One region of the Vibrio sp. 1978 genome, then DNA from elsewhere that is predicted to be linked to it. Evidence: predicted binding sites of a transcription regulator. Region 1 holds the regulator's gene; each other region holds the start of a gene.

Region 1 (4,379 bases):
GCAGCCACTCCAGAAGAAGAACATCGCCAAAAAGCATTGGATTACCATGCTTATCCAACTCCAGGAAAGATTGCTGTCGAACTTACAAAGCCTGCGGAAACGGCGGGTGATCTTGCCCTTGCTTACAGCCCTGGTGTTGCAGAGCCAGTGCGTGAAATCGCACAAAACCCGGATAACGTGTACAAGTACACTGCAAAAGGGAACATGGTTGCTGTTATTTCTAACGGTACCGCTATTCTAGGTCTAGGTAACCTAGGTCCACTTGCATCTAAGCCAGTGATGGAAGGTAAAGCGTTACTGTTTAAGCGTTTCGCAGGTCTTGACTCTATTGATATTGAAGTTAAGCACCGCACGATCGATGAATTTGTTGATACTGTTGCGAGCATTGCAGACACTTTTGGCGGTATCAACCTTGAAGATATTAAAGCACCAGACTGTTTTGAGATTGAAAAGCGTCTGATTGAGCGTTGTGATGTACCAGTATTCCACGATGATCAACATGGTACTGCTATTGTAACGGCAGCGGGTATGCTGAATGCAATCGAACTTCAAGGTAAGAAACTTGAAGATTCAACAATTGTTTGTCTTGGCGCTGGCGCTGCCGCTGTAGCGTGTATGGAGCTTCTGATCAAATGCGGTGCAATGCGCGAAAAAATCTACATGCTAGATCGCAAAGGTGTGATTCACACTCGTCGTGATGACCTTAATGAATATAAGCAGTTATTTGCGAACAATACAGATAAGCGCACACTAGAAGACGTAATTGAAGGTGCAGATCTGTTCCTAGGTGTATCTGGTCCAAACCTGTTGCCAGCGGAAGCGTTGAAGTTGATGGCTGATAAGCCAATCGTATTCGCATGTTCTAACCCGGATCCTGAAATCAAGCCGGAACTTGCTCACGCAGTTCGTGATGACTTGATCATGGGTACTGGCCGTAGTGATTATCCTAACCAAGTTAACAACGTATTGTGTTTCCCATTCATTTTCCGTGGTGCTCTTGATGTGCGTGCAAGTGAAATCAATGATGAAATGAAACTTGCAGCCGTTGAGGCGATTCGCGAGCTAGCAAAAGAGCCTGTACCTGAAGCCGTATTGAAGGCTGCCGGTGTTGATAAGCTAGAGTTTGGTGCGGACTATATTATTCCAAAACCAATGGATTCACGTTTGCTACCACGTGTTGCAAAAGCGGTTGCTCAGGCGGCGGTTAATTCAGGTGTAGCTCGTATCGAGATGCCTGAAAACTACATGGCAGAGTAATATATCTTTCAGATGTGATACACAAAAATGGGACGCTATTGCGTCCCATTTTTTATGTCATTCATTTGGCTCGAGGCAAGAGTTATTACCTGAAACCTCTTATCAGGCTTTTTTATTCTTCGTCGAATGACTCAAATTCGATGCCCATTTCCGTCATCAGCGCTTTTACTTCTGTTGGAATATCATCAGGACGGTCTTTACGAAGGTCTTCATCTGTCGGAAGTGGCTGACCTGTGTACGCGTGCAAAAATGCCTCGCATAGCAATTCACTATTGGTTGCATGGCGTAAGTTATTGATCTGACGGCGAGTACGCTCATCAGTTAGCACCTTTAAAACTTTTAGCGGGATAGAGACGGTAATTTTTTTTACTTGTTCGCTTTTTTTGCCGTGCTCTGCATATGGGCTAATGTATTCGCCATTCCAGTCAGCCATTGCACACCTTCATTTATGTAATCGGTTAAAAATAATTTAGGTGCTGATTTTAGCTGCATTTACCGCCATAAGCAAAGACATATAGACGTCTAGAAGTGTTGACGTCTCATTTTTTGACGAGTAAAGTGAACATAACAGCAAAGGAAGCGTGTTGATCACTTTATGTTACTCATTAGATATAGCGCATTCCTATTTAGAAGTCATTACCCGTGAAAGGATACACCCATGAGCACTCGCAAACCTGCGACCATTGCAGTACGCACTGGTATTGAATCAGACAGCCAATATCATGCTGTCGTTCCACCTATTTATCTTTCCACTAACTATGGTTTTCCTGCTTTTGGTGAAGTGCCCAAGTATGATTACACACGATCTGGTAATCCAAACCGCGGACTGTTGGAAAGTGCGCTATCTGAACTTGAGTCTGGAAAAGGAGCGGTTGTTACTAACTGCGGTACGTCGGCATTAAATTTATGGGTTTCCGCTTTTCTCGGCCCAGATGATCTCATTATTGCTCCTCACGATTGTTATGGTGGTACCTATCGTCTTTTTAATACCCGAGCTAACAAAGGCGATTTTAAGGTTCAGTTTGTCGATCAATCAGACGAACAGGCTTTAGATGCTGCATTGGCACAAAAACCAAAACTCATTTTGCTAGAAACTCCGTCAAACCCTCTGGTTCGCGTAGTGGATATTGCAGCTACTTGTGAAAAAGCGAAACAAGTCGGCGCGTTAGTTGCGGTGGACAATACCTTTTTGACACCCGTGTACCAAAAACCTTTAGAGCTAGGTGCGGATTTTGTTATCCACTCCACAACAAAGTACATCAACGGTCATTCGGACGTAATTGGTGGGGTAATCATCACCAACACAGAAGCGCATGCAGAAGAGCTTGCATGGTGGGGCAATTGTATTGGTGCAACGGGCACACCTTTCGATAGTTACATGACACTGCGAGGTATTCGTACGCTTGGTGCTCGTATGAAAGTACATGAAGAGAGCTCACAGCAGGTACTGGCTTACCTACAGAAACAAGCGTTAGTTAAAACTATCTATCATCCAAGCCTGCCGGAACATCCAGGTCATGACATCGCTAAAAAGCAGCAAACGGGCTTTGGCTCTATGTTGAGTTTTGAGTTTGCTGGTTCGTTTGAGCAGTTAAAGGTGTTTGTGAAAGAGCTCCAACTGTTTTCATTAGCTGAATCATTAGGTGGTGTAGAAAGTTTGATTTGCCACCCAGCATCCATGACGCACCGTGCAATGGGTGAGGAGGCGCTGGCGGAGGCTGGGGTCTCTCATCAACTATTGCGTTTGTCTGTCGGTTTGGAAGATGCACAAGACCTCATCACAGATTTAGAACAAGCGTTCGCTAAAGCTACCCAGTAATAGGAGACGATAACAATGACTGTACAACGTCAGCTGCATAAGTTTGGTGGCAGTAGCTTAGCAAACCCAGAATGCTACTTACGCGTTGTGGGTATTCTCAAGGAGTATTCGACAGAAAATGATCTTGTGGTCGTCTCAGCCGCAGGAAAAACCACTAACCGCTTGATTGAGTTTTTGGAAGGGTTAAATAAAGATGGCCGAATTGCGCATGAAGCGCTTCAAAGCTTAAGACAGTTTCAAACTGAGCTAATAGAAAGCTTGTTGGAGAGTGAAGCAAAAGAAGAGCTGTTAGCTTTATTACATGATGAGTTCAGTACTCTCTCGGAGCTGACTGCACCACTCACTAATGCGCAAAAAGCCGCGGTACTGGGGCACGGAGAAGTATGGTCTGCTCGCCTATTGGCCGCGTTATTATCTCAACGTTCTATCCCTGCGGTTGCACAAGATGCACGAGCGTTTTTACGTGCAGAAGCGGGAACTCAACCAGAGGTTGATCGCGCTCGTTCACACCCTTTAATTAAAGAGATCCTCGCGCAGCATAACCATAAACGTGTGGTAATTACTGGCTTTATGGCTCAGAACGAGGCAGGAGAAACCATCCTACTTGGTCGTAACGGCTCTGACTATTCTGCAACGGTCATAGGCGCGCTTGCTGAAGTCAGTACTGTCACGATTTGGAGTGATGTTGCTGGTGTCTATAGTGCTGATCCACGTTTGGTGTCTGACGCTTGTTTATTACCGTTACTTCGATTGGATGAAGCCAGTGAACTTGCTCGCTTAGCTGCCCCAGTGCTACACAGTCGTACGCTTCAGCCTGTGGCGCAAAGTACCATGGACCTTAATCTCAAGTGTAGCTATCTGCCAGAGTCGGGTTCTACTCGTATTGAGCGTGTATTGGCATCTGGTCGTGGCGCTAAAATTATTACTTCATTGGATGATGTTTTATTGGTGCAGTTGTCTTTCATGCATGGGCACGACTTCGAAAAAACACAGAGTGATGTATTACAAGCGTTGCAGCGCGCGCAATTAGAGCCATTGGCATTTGAAGCTCAATCCGATCAGCATACGCTACGCTTGGCTTACACCGCAGAAATCGCCGGTGGTGCATTGAAACACTTGCAAGAGCTTGCGGTAGAGGCAGAAATTAAGCTAAAAGAAGGTTACTCGCTCTTAGCTGCGGTAGGTGCAGGCGTTACGAAAAACGCCAATCATTGCTTTGGCTTTTATCAGAAGCTAAAGCACTCTCCGGTAGAATTTATCTCTGAAACAGACTCAGGGCTGAGCCTAGTCGCTGTTTTGCGCC
Region 2 (4,379 bases), on a different contig from region 1:
TAAGAATGCTTGGGTGTTTTCGCGAAATAAAACAGGGTTTAGGCGTACTTGATTTAATTGAAGGTAGGCTTTTCCTGCCGCTTTCCCACGGACGTCGAAGGTGATTGTTGGAATCGGGAAAGAACGTTTGAAAGCTTGTTCCGCCATCGCGATACAGCCCGCCATCACTTGCTTGGCTTTATAGCTGAGTTCTATATCCACAATTCACCTCGATAAATCAAATAAAAAAGCCCCCGCATTTGCGAGGGCCAGATCATAGCATCAGTTAATTATGGTGTGTGTTTTTTCTTGATGGTGGCATGGTAAGCGTGCCATGTACCGTAGCCTAGAATTGGCATGGTAAACAACATTCCGATCCCGTAGGTCGCAAAGCCGATAAGAATACCGCCACAGATGATCGCTGCCCAAACAATCATTGCTGGAATGTTGGATTTCACTGCATTAAAGCTGGTAAATACAGCGGTCATCATGTCTACGCGACGCTCCATCATGAGCGGAATAGAAAAGGCTGAAATACTAAACACCACACAAGCCAAAACAAAGCCAACTAAAGAGCCGATGACAAGGAAGGGTAGAAACTCACTTAAAGGTGCCCCTTGAACAGAAGGGTAGAGCGCATGAAGTAGAGCGGCAATGCGCATCCAAAATATCATACACACTGCGAGTAACACGGCGAACGCCCATTGAGATGTTGAGTTACGACCGATCGCTTTCATTGAATGGAACAAGCTTGCTTTGTGTCCGCGCTCTCTCTCCCAACTGGCATCATACAAGCCGAGCGCGAGAAACGGACCGATTAACATGTAAACAATCAAACTGGGCATGACGACCAAGTGTGTGCCTTGCCACTGTACGAGCAAAACAATGCCTATGGCTGCTGCCATAAAACAGATGCCATAGAAAGCACTAATAAGCGGCATTCGCACGAAATCATGCAGACCTAATGCGAGCCAATGAAAAGGTGCAGAAAGATTGACCGTATTGCACGGTATGGTTCTGGCGTATTCGTTGTCTGGCACTTCCTTTCGCTTGTTGTGGAAGTCCGATGGATTAACAGTTCGAGGCATAACTCCTCCTTGATTTATTCCCACATTATCCGCTTATACCAACTGACAGCGGTTTTTGTTCAGTCAAACTTGAAGCGACTTTTTCAAGTTTACATCTGAGCATTGGCTTAGTTTGGTATCGGCCATAAAGATGCCTGACTCATGTCTTTACTTAAGTGTTGCTTCCACAGTCGCCAGCATCCGACGTCTCTATTTAAATTGGAGTTAACAATATTTTAACTATTGGCGGAGATGGGATAATTTACAAATAATTGCTTAAAATTTATTCGGTATAAAAATGAGGGAGAAACAGGACTGCTTTGTGGGGCAGGGCGGTATGAGCCGAAATGGCTAGATAAAAGTTGCTGAAAATAAAAAGCCCCCACCATAGGCGAGGGCTTGATTGATTCTTGCTTGGCTTGATTATTTGATGCCAGCGAAATCGCGTAGAAGTGCAGCTTTGTCTGTCGCTTCCCACGGGAATTCTTCACGACCGAAGTGACCGTAAGCCGCTGTCTTCTTGTAGATAGGTTGAAGAAGGTTAAGCATTTCTTGTAGACCGTATGGACGTAGGTCGAAGAATTGACGAACCGCTTCAATGATGATGTCGTGAGATACTTTCTCAGTACCGAACGTTTCCACCATGATAGACGTTGGATCAGCAACACCGATTGCGTAAGAAAGTTGGATCTCACAACGGTCAGCCATGCCTGCGGCTACGATGTTTTTCGCTACGTAGCGTGCTGCGTATGCTGCACTACGGTCAACTTTTGATGGATCTTTACCAGAAAACGCACCGCCACCGTGACGAGCTGCGCCGCCGTAGGTATCTACGATGATCTTACGACCAGTTAGACCACAGTCACCCATAGGACCGCCGATTACGAAGCGACCGGTTGGATTAATGAAGAAGTTTGTTTCTTTGTTGATCCACTCAGAAGGTAGCACTGGCTTAATGATCTCTTCCATTACCGCTTCACGCAGGTCTGAAGTTGAGATTGAGTCACAGTGTTGAGTTGAAAGAACAACCGCGTCGATACCAACGATGTTACCTTGATCGTATTGGAATGTTACCTGAGATTTTGCATCAGGACGCAACCAAGGTAGTGTGCCGTTTTTACGAACTTCTGCTTGCTTTTGAACAAGACGGTGAGAGTAAGTAATTGGCGCTGGCATTAGTACTTCAGTTTCGTTACAAGCGTAACCAAACATGATGCCTTGGTCGCCTGCACCTTGTTCTTTAGGGTCAGTTTTATCAACACCTTGGTTGATATCTGGCGACTGTTTACCGATTGTGTTTAGTACCGCACAAGAATCTGCGTCAAAGCCCATATCTGAATGTACGTAGCCGATTTCACGAACGGTTTCACGAGTTAACTCTTCGATGTCTACCCATGCTGAAGTCGTGATTTCACCACCCACCATTACCATACCGGTTTTAACGTAAGTCTCACATGCAACACGAGCCTTTGGATCTTGCTCTAGAATCGCGTCAAGAACCGCATCAGAAATCTGGTCTGCAATTTTATCTGGATGACCTTCTGATACTGACTCAGAAGTAAACAGGTGCTTAGCCATGTTAGCTCCACTATATCTGGTTTAAAACTGGGGAATGATAAACTCTCCAGCGCAAATTAATACTAATTTTTGTAGGTGTATCTACATCTAGACGTCTATTCTAAATTTGATTGCTCGAATTACAAGCTCTTTTTTGGTTTTTGTTATAACCAAACGTTTGCCTGATTTATTGATAATTTTAAGAACTTCGAACGATTTGGCGCGAAAGGTGCAATATTTGTGAGGTTTTGGACTGGAAAACGTTTGCACACCCAACAGGGCTTTGAGAGAATTATGACCTACTTTTCGTTTCGCTTAATGTACTCAGGAGCAGACATGTCGTCTCGTAAACATCTTGCCAATGCAATTCGTGCTCTAAGCATGGATGGTGTTCAACAAGCTAACTCAGGCCACCCAGGCGCACCAATGGGTATGGCTGATATCGCTGAAGTTCTTTGGCGCTCTCACCTAAACCATAACCCTTCAAACCCAGAGTGGGCCGACCGCGATCGCTTTGTGCTGTCAAACGGTCATGGGTCAATGCTTATTTACTCTCTACTGCACTTAAGCGGTTACGAGCTATCTATTGACGATCTGAAAAACTTCCGTCAATTGCACTCAAAAACCCCAGGTCACCCAGAGTACGGCTACGCGCCTGGTATCGAGACAACAACTGGTCCTCTAGGTCAAGGCATCACTAACGCTGTTGGTATGGCGATCGCAGAGAAAGCACTAGCGGCACAGTTCAACAAAGAAGGTCACGATATCGTTGACCACTTTACGTATGTGTTCATGGGTGACGGCTGTCTAATGGAAGGCATCTCGCATGAAGCATGCTCTCTTGCTGGGACGTTAGGTCTAGGCAAACTGATCGCGTTCTGGGATGACAACGGCATTTCTATCGACGGTCACGTTGAAGGCTGGTTCTCTGACGATACACCTAAGCGTTTTGAAGCGTACGGCTGGCATGTAATCCCAGCAGTCGATGGTCACGACTCAGACGCGATCAACGCAGCAATTGAAGCAGCAAAAGCGGACCCACGTCCTACGCTTATCTGTACCAAAACAATTATCGGTTTCGGTTCTCCTAACAAGTCTGGTTCGCACGACTGTCACGGTGCACCACTAGGTCACGATGAAATCCAAGCGGCTCGCGAATACCTAGGTTGGGAGTACGGCCCATTTGAGATCCCGGCAGATGTTTACGCTGAGTGGGATGCAAAAGAAGCGGGCGCCGCGAAAGAAGCAGCTTGGAATGAAAAATTCGAAGCATACGCTGCAGCTTACCCTGCAGAAGCGGCAGAGCTTAAACGTCGTCTAAACGGCGAACTTCCTGCACAGTGGGAAGAAAAAGCGAACCAAATCATTGCCGATCTTCAAGCAAATCCAGCGAACATTGCATCACGTAAAGCGTCGCAAAATGCACTAGAAGCGTTTGGTCAAATGCTTCCTGAGTTTATGGGTGGTTCTGCTGACCTAGCGCCTTCTAACCTGACCATGTGGTCTGGTTCTAAGTCTCTAGAAATGGAGGACTTCTCTGGCAACTACATCCACTACGGTGTGCGTGAATTCGGTATGACCGCTATCATCAACGGTATCGCATTGCACGGTGGTTTCGTTCCTTACGGCGCAACATTCCTAATGTTCATGGAATATGCTCGTAACGCAATGCGTATGGCTGCGCTGATGAAAATTCAGAACATCCAAGTTTACACGCATGATTCGATCGGTCTTGGCGAAGATGGCCCAACTCACCAACCTGTTGAGCAAATGGCG
Region 3 (4,379 bases), on a different contig from region 1:
CGATGTCACGTACTGTAGCGAGTAGACCAACGCCATCACGTAGCGTAATCAAACCTTGTTGCTCAAGAAGCAGTAGTGAGCGACCTAGGTTAGTTGGGTCGTTTGGTACTGCGATGCGTGCGCCATCTTGAATTTCATCAATTGATTTTACTTGCTTTGAGTAACCAGCAATAGGGTAAACGAATGAGTTACCCGCGATAGCCAGTTTGTAGCCGCGGTCTTTCACTTGTTGGTCTAGGTATGGTTTGTGCTGGAACGCATTCGTGTCTACTGAACCATCATCCAGAGCGGCGTTTGGTGTTACGTAATCGGTAAATGTTACTAGCTCAACATCTAGGTTGTATTTCTCTTTTGCTACTTTAGCGGCAACTTCGGCTACTTGTGCTTCAGCACCAGCAATAACGCCAACTTTTACTTTGTTTACGTCTACTTCTTTGTCGCCGCAACCCGCTAGAGCAAGAGCAGAGGCGGCCGTTGCTACAGTCAAAAGACCTTTAAGGCTAAATTTCATCTTTATCTCCTTATACTTTGTATTTTTGATGCTTATCTGTGGTCTACACGGCGCACCACTGCGTCGCCGATAGACTGAATAATCTGTACTAGAACAATCAACATCACGACAGTCACGGCCATGATAGTTACATCGTAGCGGTGGAAACCGTAACGAATGGCTACGTCGCCTAGGCCGCCGCCGCCTACCGTACCCGCCATAGCTGAGTAGCTAACGAGAGTGACCAAGGTAATCGTTACTGAGTTAACAATAGTCGGCATTGCTTCAGGTAGTAGAACTTTTGTGATGATCTGTGTTGGTGTCGCCCCCATTGACTGCGCTGCTTCCACCAAGCCTGTCGGTACTTCTAATAAAGCACCTTCAATAAGACGAGCGACAAAAGGAATGGCGCCAATAGTCAGTGGGACGATTGCTGCGGTTGTGCCGATAAAGGTTCCAACTAGCATTTTTGTCACTGGAATAATCGCAACCATCAGTACGAGGAATGGCACTGAGCGACCAATGTTAACGATAGCGCCTAAGCCGCTATTTAGTTTGGTGTTTTCAAGTAGGCCGCCTTTCTTAGTAATATGGAGGATTACGCCTAATGGAATACCCACAGCAAAGCCGACTAATCCGGCAACCGCAACCATGTAAAGCGTTTCCCACGTTGCACCTAAAAGTAGTTTGCTGTTTAAACTCAGCCATTCAGAAATCGTATTAAAGGACATAACCAAGTACCTCTACTTTTACGTTGTGCTTACGCAGGTATTCAAGAGCTGCGTTGTCATCTTCTTCGTTACCAAATAGCTCTGCGACCATCATGCCGAATTTCACGCCACCAGCGTAATCAAGGTCGGAACTCAAAATACTCACATCAATATTGTATTTACGAGAAATTTGCGACATTAACGGTGCATCGACGGTTGCGCCAGTAAACTCTAAGCGAACCAACGGATAGCTGCCATCAACACGCTCTGCTTGCAGACGAGCTTGGTAATCTTCAGGAATGGAAAGATCCAGCGTTGAGCGAATGAATTGGTGCGCTAGCTCTGTCTTAGGGTGCGCAAAAATATCGCCAACGGTGCCTTTTTCCACCAGCTCACCACCACCGATGATTGCTACTTCGTGACAGATGCTTTTTACGACTTCCATTTCGTGAGTGATAAGTAAAATCGTGATGTTGAGTTTGCGGTTGATCTCTTTCAATAACTCAAGGATAGATTGAGTTGTTGCTGGGTCTAGTGCGCTAGTGGCCTCATCACAAAGCAGCACGCTAGGATCGGATGCCAATGCACGAGCAATTGCCACACGCTGTTTTTGGCCGCCACTTAAGTTAGATGGGTAGCTCTCGTGTTTGTCGGCTAAGCCTACAAGCTTTAGCAACTCAGTTACTTTTGTTGTGATTTGCGATTTGTCTTTACCTGCCAGTTCTAGTGGCAGTGCTACATTATCAAACACAGTACGAGACGAAAGCAGGTTAAAGTGCTGGAAGATCATGCCAATGTTACGGCGTGTTTCGACTAGTTGTTTTTTGCTGAGTTTGGTTAGATCCACACCATCAACGATGATGGAACCAGAGGTCGGCGCTTCTAACATGTTTACGCAGCGAATCAGCGTACTTTTACCAGCACCTGATGAACCGATAACACCAAAGATGGTGCCTTTGTCGATGTGTAGGTTAATGTCTTTCAGGGCAAGGATTTCCTTACTGCCTTGGTAGAACACTTTATTGACGTTTTTTATTTCTATCATGTTTCAACCTGCCCAAAGATACGGGGAACTTCGCTGTCAAAAACGGCCTTTGACAGAACTTAATGTTGAGCTTTATCTCAATTTTCAGTTGATGCTATGGGTTAAGCAGAATGAAGTCAATAGATATTTTTACGTCTAGACGTCTAAATGTATGGATGTTCTGTTTCGAAACGGAGATGTATAGATAGAAAGGAGGAGGTAGACGGCAGGGCACCCTCAGATTTACCGATTCTTGCCCAACAAATCAACCGTTTTGTCGAGGCCTAGAATGAATTAGATAGTGTTGAAGTTTATAAGGTATGTAATAATCTGATTAAACCGAGTTAATAGAGAAATACGTTTTGGCAAAACCTGCTGTTTTTATCGATCGTGATGGCGTGATAAACGTTGACCACGGCTACGTTCATGACGAACATGATTTTGAGTACATTGATGGTGTATTTGAAGCGACGAAAGCGCTAAAAGATAAAGGCTACCTTCTAGTGTTAGTGACGAATCAATCGGGCATCGCACGCGGTAAATTCAGTGAAGACCGTTTCTTGTCTCTGACTCAATGGATGGATTGGAACTTTGCTGATAATGGTGTTGAGTTCGATGGTATCTATTACTGTCCACATCATCCAGAACATGGCATTGGCGAGTACAAGCAAGATTGTGAGTGCCGTAAGCCAAAACCAGGTATGTTCATTTCTGCGCGTGACTTCTTGAAGATCGACATGGAGAAATCTGTGATGATCGGCGATAAAGCTGAAGACATGATGGCAGCAGAAGCGGCAGGCGTTGGCACTAAGATTTTGGTTCGCACTGGTAAGCCAGTAACGGAACAGGGCGAAGCCATTGCAACGGTAGTATTGGATAGCATTGCAGATGTGCCTGCGTACTTAAACAAGTAATATTCATTACTGACTGAGATAAGGGAAGCCACTGCTTCCCTTTTGTTTGATTCCTTCTTTTAATCTGAACACTTATGAGCAAAAAACTCACCATTCTTGATATCGCAAAATTGGCAGGCGTGGGCAAATCGACAGTAAGCCGTGTGCTTACTAACGATCCAAAAGTGAAACCCCAAACGCGAGAGAAGGTAGAGCAAATCATTCGTGAATCAGGCTACGTCCCATCAAAGTCGGCGCAGTCGATGCGTGGTGGCAGCCAAAAAGTCATTGGGGTTATCATCTCCCGTTTAGACTCACCATCAGAAAATCGCGCCGTTGGTACCATGCTCAATGCTTTGTATTCCGCTGGTTATGATGCGGTGATCATGGAGAGCCAATTCGATCGCGATAAAACCAATGAGCATTTGGATGTGCTTAGACGTCGCAACGTCGATGGGGTGATCGTGTTTGGTTTTACTGGATGTGATGAGCGAGCATTGGCGGAGTGGGGTAATCGTATCGTCGTGATCGCGATGGACACGCAAATGGTTTCTTCGATCAACTACGACAACCAAGGTGTGATAGACATGGCTTTGTCTCATCTTGAGCAGCAATCTTTATCTCGCATTGCTTATATTGGTGTTGACCCTGAAGACAAAACCACTGGCTTAGCTCGTCTAAATGCTTATAAAGCTTGGTGTCAACGCAAACAAATTACACCTTGTTTCCAGACGGGTAAGTTGAGCCATGAAAGTGCTTATCAGTTGGTAGACAAAGTCCTTCAATCTGACACTCAGGCCATCGTGTGCGCCAGTGACACCATCGCGTTGGGCGTGATTAAGCGTCTTCAAGAGTTAGGCCGTGAAGATGTGGTTGTGACAGGTGTTGGTGGTAATGAATTGCTCTCTTTCCTTTTCCCTAAAGTATTTAGTGTCGACCCCGGTTATACCCTTGCAGGTGAGAAGTCCGCTAACATGCTGATCAATCAATTAAATGGCGATGAGGAAGTGGTTCACTTTACTCAACAGCCTATCGTTTATTGACCCACACTAAAACGATCTGCTCTAAAATTATACTGTGATCACTCTCAATTAATGGGACTGTTCCCATTTTGTTTTTTGCCTTCGGATGGCAATATTAAAATTAAGAAATGGGAATGTTCCCATTTATAAAAACAAAATGATGAATCGAATGTATCCAATACAGGGTGGACAAAGTTATGAGTAAGATTGCGCGTAAAGACGTGGAGCGTCTTATTGAGC
Region 4 (4,379 bases), on a different contig from region 1:
GGCAAGCCCAATACTTCAGCTTGATGCGCAGCACGCTCTGCATAAGGTGCGCTGCGCTCGGCAAGTGACGCGGTAATGTTGTTTAAACGCGCTTGTACTTGAGGTTTATTCACATGTGTTGCTGTCTTGCGCGCTTTGATTGGCTGGCTATAGGTATCACAAGCGAGAATCGCATTTTGGTCACCATCGAGCGCTCGGCCAAGCAAGGCGACTTCTGCCACTTTTTGTTTTGCAAAGGCAAACCAACTTTTTACTTCTTCGCTCAGTTCTGTTTCCAGTGCTAAATCAACAGGGCTATGTAGCAGAGAACATGAACTGGCAACCCAAAGTTTGTCGCCCAGTTTCTCTTTGACTGGCTGTAGACGCTCGAGTTGGGCACTTAAATCTGAACGCCACACGTTACGACCATTCACAACGCCGGCAGAAAGCACCCACCCCTCCGGTAACTTGGCAACCACATCGTCAAGCTGCTGAGGGACGGCAGATAAATCGATATGCAAACCATCCACCGGTAGCTCTACAATTTTGTCTAGCGTATCGCTTACGGAGTCAAAGTACGTCGTTAGCAGCACTTTTACATCGCTTCGAATCACTTGGTAGGCTAGCTTAAACGAATCAGCCCATTTGCTTTCTAGCTCCAGTGACAAAATTGGCTCATCAATCTGAACCCACTCAACACCTTGACTTGCTAGCTTTGCCAAAATAGCTTGGTAAGCAGTAAGTAAGCGTGGTAGCAGGGTTAAGCGGTCAAACCCTTCTTCGACCTCTTTGCCCAAGTAAAGGTAACTGACTGGGCCAAGCAAAACAGGCTTCACTTGGTGGCCAGCTTGAAGCGCTTCGTTGACTTCTTCAAACAGTTGCGGCCAGCTTACTTCAAACGTATCGTCCTTGCTGAACTCAGGGACAATGTAATGGTAGTTTGTGTTGAACCATTTGGTCATATCCGATGCCGCAGCGCCCGCACAGCTGCAACCCGCCTGAGATTGACCGCGACCCACTTTAAACAACGTATCCAGGTTAGGGAAACCATCAGCGTGACGCTTTGGCACATGACCCAATAGCAACGTGGTCGTCAGTACATGATCGTACCAAGCGAAGTCGCCAGCGGTGGCAAAACTCAGACCAGCATCCGTTTGTGTTTGCCAGTTTTTGGCGCGTAGATCTGCCCCAACCTTTTTAAGCTCAGCTTGATCAATTTCTCCTCGCCAGTATTTCTCCTGAGCGAATTTTAATTCTCTTTTTTCACCAATGCGTGGATAACCTAGTATGTGAGTCGTTGTCGCCATGTCCCTATTCCTTTCTCAATTTTGTTCAATTTGTTTGGGTCAGAGCATCTTTCGGTAAACAATAAGATGTCTGGATGGCTAAACTATCGCTCTCATCTGATATTAGAACAACGTCCATTTATTCAACTTGTTTATTAAAAAAATTCATCATGAAGCGACATGATTCGCAAATAAAAACAACAAATAGACGTCTAGACGTTTACATATCCATTTTTTGTCGTTAAGTTATTTACACGATTGCTATTCTGTTCATAGCGAGCAACAAAGGATGAAAGGAATTCATGATAGAGCTAAAACATTTGCGGACACTCACTTCGCTTCGAGACACTGGCTCTCTAACGGCGACAGCGACCGCTTTGCATCTCACTCAGTCGGCACTGTCTCATCAGATCAAAGATTTGGAGGCGCGAATTGGAGGGCAACTGTTCCTGAGAAAGACTCGTCCGGTGAAGTTCACTTCAGAGGGAGAAATCCTATTGCGTCTTGCAGAAGATATCCTTCCGAAACTCGCAAGAGCAGAAAATGATTTAGCGAGCTTGAAAGAGGACGTCAATGGCCGATTACATATGGCCATTGAATGTCACTCTTGCTTCCAATGGCTAATGCCTGCACTTAGGGAGTACCAACTTGCTTGGCCTAGCGTAACATTGGACTTTTCCTCTGGTTTTGGCTTTGAACCACTCCCAGCTCTATTGGCAGGCGAACTCGATCTCGTTATTACTTCCGATATCCAACCTCGATCCGAAGTCCACTACGAGCCTCTATTCGACTTTGAAATGCGTTTAATTACCGCAACCAACCACCCATTGGCGGAAAAAGAAATTATTGAGCCGCAAGATCTCGCAGATCAAACCATGCTCTCTTATCCTGTTCAAAAACAAAGGCTAGACGTCGTAAAACACTTTCTTCAGCCAGCAGGAATAGAACCTGCGAAATGGAAGCAAGCCGACAACACTCTCATGTTAGTTCAGATGGTCTCTGCTGGATTAGGGGTGGCGGCACTACCCAATTGGGCGATTTCTGAATTTTCTCGCCAAGGTCTTATTACCAGTAAACCTTTCGGCCAAGGCTTATGGCGTCGCTTGTTTGCTGCAACGCGTCACTCAGAGAAAGAAAAGCGTTACTTACAAGCTTTTTTCGCAACCGCGAGGCTACAATGTAAAAGCCACCTTGACGGAATCAAGGTGGCTTAAAAGATTTGGGTTATGAAAGGCTTAGCGTTGATATGCTTTAAATTGGTTAGTCAATGGATCGTACTGATAACCGAGCATATCAAGCTTGCCGACTACAGACTCTACATCCATCTCATACACTGATACTAACTCGTCAAAACTGTCGCACTCTAAACGTAGCTTTTCGTTGACGATACCTAGCAAAATAGTGCTGTCCAGATTACCTACATTGCTTAAATCCATCGCGACTCTCCTCTTCGACAAGGTATATAAACAAGCGTAGTAGTAATCACGCGAATTTAAAGTGAGTGCGATCTAAAACGTGATCACCTTATACCCAAGCACCAAGAAAGCACTTGGATATAAGCTGTCTAGCTTTGTCTTTAGAATAGAGGTTAAGCCGCGAGAGAGAATAAACCTTGCAGGCTCGTCATCGACGCGAGTGCTAGCAACAAGGCAACGCTCAGTTGCACCTTTTCTGGTTTCTTATGCGTAAAAATATGCCAACACCACACAATAATTGAAGAAATTAGCATAGCTAAAGACAGCAAGATCGGCTGTGTCGCAGCGTTTAGTGTGGCTTCATTTAACTGATAAGAAGCAAACAACGTTGCGATGACTAATAGCATTCCAGACACAATGCCCGTAACTGGTAAAATACGGTGAAATGCCTGTAATCTGCTGCGAGCTATCGTAAGCAGCAATTGAGAAAATGACGCCCCAAGGAAAAATATCATTAGCGCCATCGCTATCGATGCTGGCCAGCTTGATTGCTCAAATACTTGAATACTCACATACGCAAAGGCCAAACCATTCGCTAAATGCATCGCCCATAGTGGCCCTTTTTCACGCGTTTTCTTGGTTTGAACCTGAGAATAGAAGTAGAAAATAGCAAACACGATCATAAATGCTTCAATGCGAAGTGACGCAACAGCGAGCCACAATACAGCTACTGCAGGCAACATTTTATGAAGACGTCCTCGCTGACCAGGACAAATATCGCCCTTGATTAGAAGCAAAGTCAGTAGCGCTTGTGCGCCAAATAGCATCGGAGGGAAAGTAACCAGCAATTGTTGAATCATGTTGAATGCACGCTCAAAAGTCATTTTGGGGGGCGATAATATCAAATCAACTATCGCCAAACCACCGAAAGTCGGCCCCCAAATGAGCTAAAACGGTAAGACAATTTTATTCACAGAGAAGCAAGATACTTCAACGCGTCTTCCTGCGTTAAAACTCCACGGTACTCTTCTTTGGTATTACACAATACCCAAGGGAAACGAATGCCGGTTTTAACCAACTCTCGAATAACAGAGACAGGTAAATCCTCATCAACCAACACAAATTCGGTGCTCATTATCTGATTAACAGGACGTTTCCAAATTCTGCTTTCTCGTTCAGTTTCTCGCTCTGTGCCCATCGAGGGCGTTAGGTGTAAATTCACCGTCTCTTTCGTAATTAACCCAACACAACGATTTTCATTGAGAACAACTAAAGGCAAGCTTGGATTCAAATTCATGTACTCCACTGCCAAGGAGAGCGGTTCTCCAGGGTCCATAGACCTGACTTGTTCATGGCTCAAAGATTGCAGCACATCACTTTGCTTAGACTCAATCGCGATGTCAGAGAACAGATGCTCATAACTGTCCGCTTTATCCATCAAATCGACAGGCACGGCAGCAGAAAATAGAAAGCCCTGCATGTAATCGACACCGATTTCTGCCAATACTTGAAGTTCTTGCTTAGATTCCACGCCTTCAGCAACCACTTTTACATTCATTTGCTGTGCAAGCTCGGTGACCATTTTCACAATGTTATAGCTGGTGCTCCCTTTATGAATGTTCTTGATGAATTTTCGGTCTATTTTCAGTAAATCAAACTGCCCTTTTTCTAGATAAGAAAAAGAAGAATACCCAGTACC

The links. Region 1 encodes MetJ, which represses methionine synthesis genes. Its sites were predicted from a motif close to TTAGACNTNTANANGTCTAA; they were not measured.
Region 2: the regulator MetJ is predicted to act here: its motif matches at 2,704-2,723, upstream of metK (methionine adenosyltransferase).
Region 3: the regulator MetJ is predicted to act here: its motif matches at 2,373-2,392, upstream of metN (methionine ABC transporter ATP-binding protein MetN).
Region 4: the regulator MetJ is predicted to act here: its motif matches at 1,470-1,489, upstream of metE (5-methyltetrahydropteroyltriglutamate--homocysteine S-methyltransferase).

The regions. Positions count from the first base shown of each region.
Region 1 covers NZ_JAWPOP010000040.1:17,171-21,549, reverse strand. Annotated here, with positions in the region: gene R8N49_RS23335 (malic enzyme-like NAD(P)-binding protein) at 1-1,257, shown strand, start outside; gene metJ (met regulon transcriptional regulator MetJ) at 1,370-1,690, opposite strand; gene R8N49_RS23325 (O-succinylhomoserine (thiol)-lyase) at 1,916-3,076, shown strand; gene R8N49_RS23320 (bifunctional aspartate kinase/homoserine dehydrogenase II) at 3,092-4,379, shown strand, end outside.
Region 2 covers NZ_JAWPOP010000002.1:17,412-21,790, forward strand. Annotated here, with positions in the region: gene R8N49_RS02075 (SprT family zinc-dependent metalloprotease) at 1-201, opposite strand, end outside; gene R8N49_RS02080 (DUF2189 domain-containing protein) at 270-1,067, opposite strand; gene metK (methionine adenosyltransferase) at 1,470-2,624, opposite strand; gene tkt (transketolase) at 2,940-4,379, shown strand, end outside.
Region 3 covers NZ_JAWPOP010000022.1:29,049-33,427, reverse strand. Annotated here, with positions in the region: gene R8N49_RS18685 (MetQ/NlpA family lipoprotein) at 1-511, opposite strand, end outside; gene R8N49_RS18680 (methionine ABC transporter permease) at 544-1,221, opposite strand; gene metN (methionine ABC transporter ATP-binding protein MetN) at 1,211-2,245, opposite strand; gene gmhB (D-glycero-beta-D-manno-heptose 1,7-bisphosphate 7-phosphatase) at 2,587-3,138, shown strand; gene treR (trehalose operon repressor TreR) at 3,213-4,160, shown strand; gene treB (PTS trehalose transporter subunit IIBC) at 4,337-4,379, shown strand, end outside.
Region 4 covers NZ_JAWPOP010000013.1:23,393-27,771, reverse strand. Annotated here, with positions in the region: gene metE (5-methyltetrahydropteroyltriglutamate--homocysteine S-methyltransferase) at 1-1,286, opposite strand, end outside; gene metR (HTH-type transcriptional regulator MetR) at 1,568-2,479, shown strand; gene R8N49_RS13925 (DUF4250 domain-containing protein) at 2,501-2,701, opposite strand; gene R8N49_RS13920 (hypothetical protein) at 2,854-3,564, opposite strand; gene R8N49_RS13915 (EAL domain-containing protein) at 3,651-4,379, opposite strand, start outside.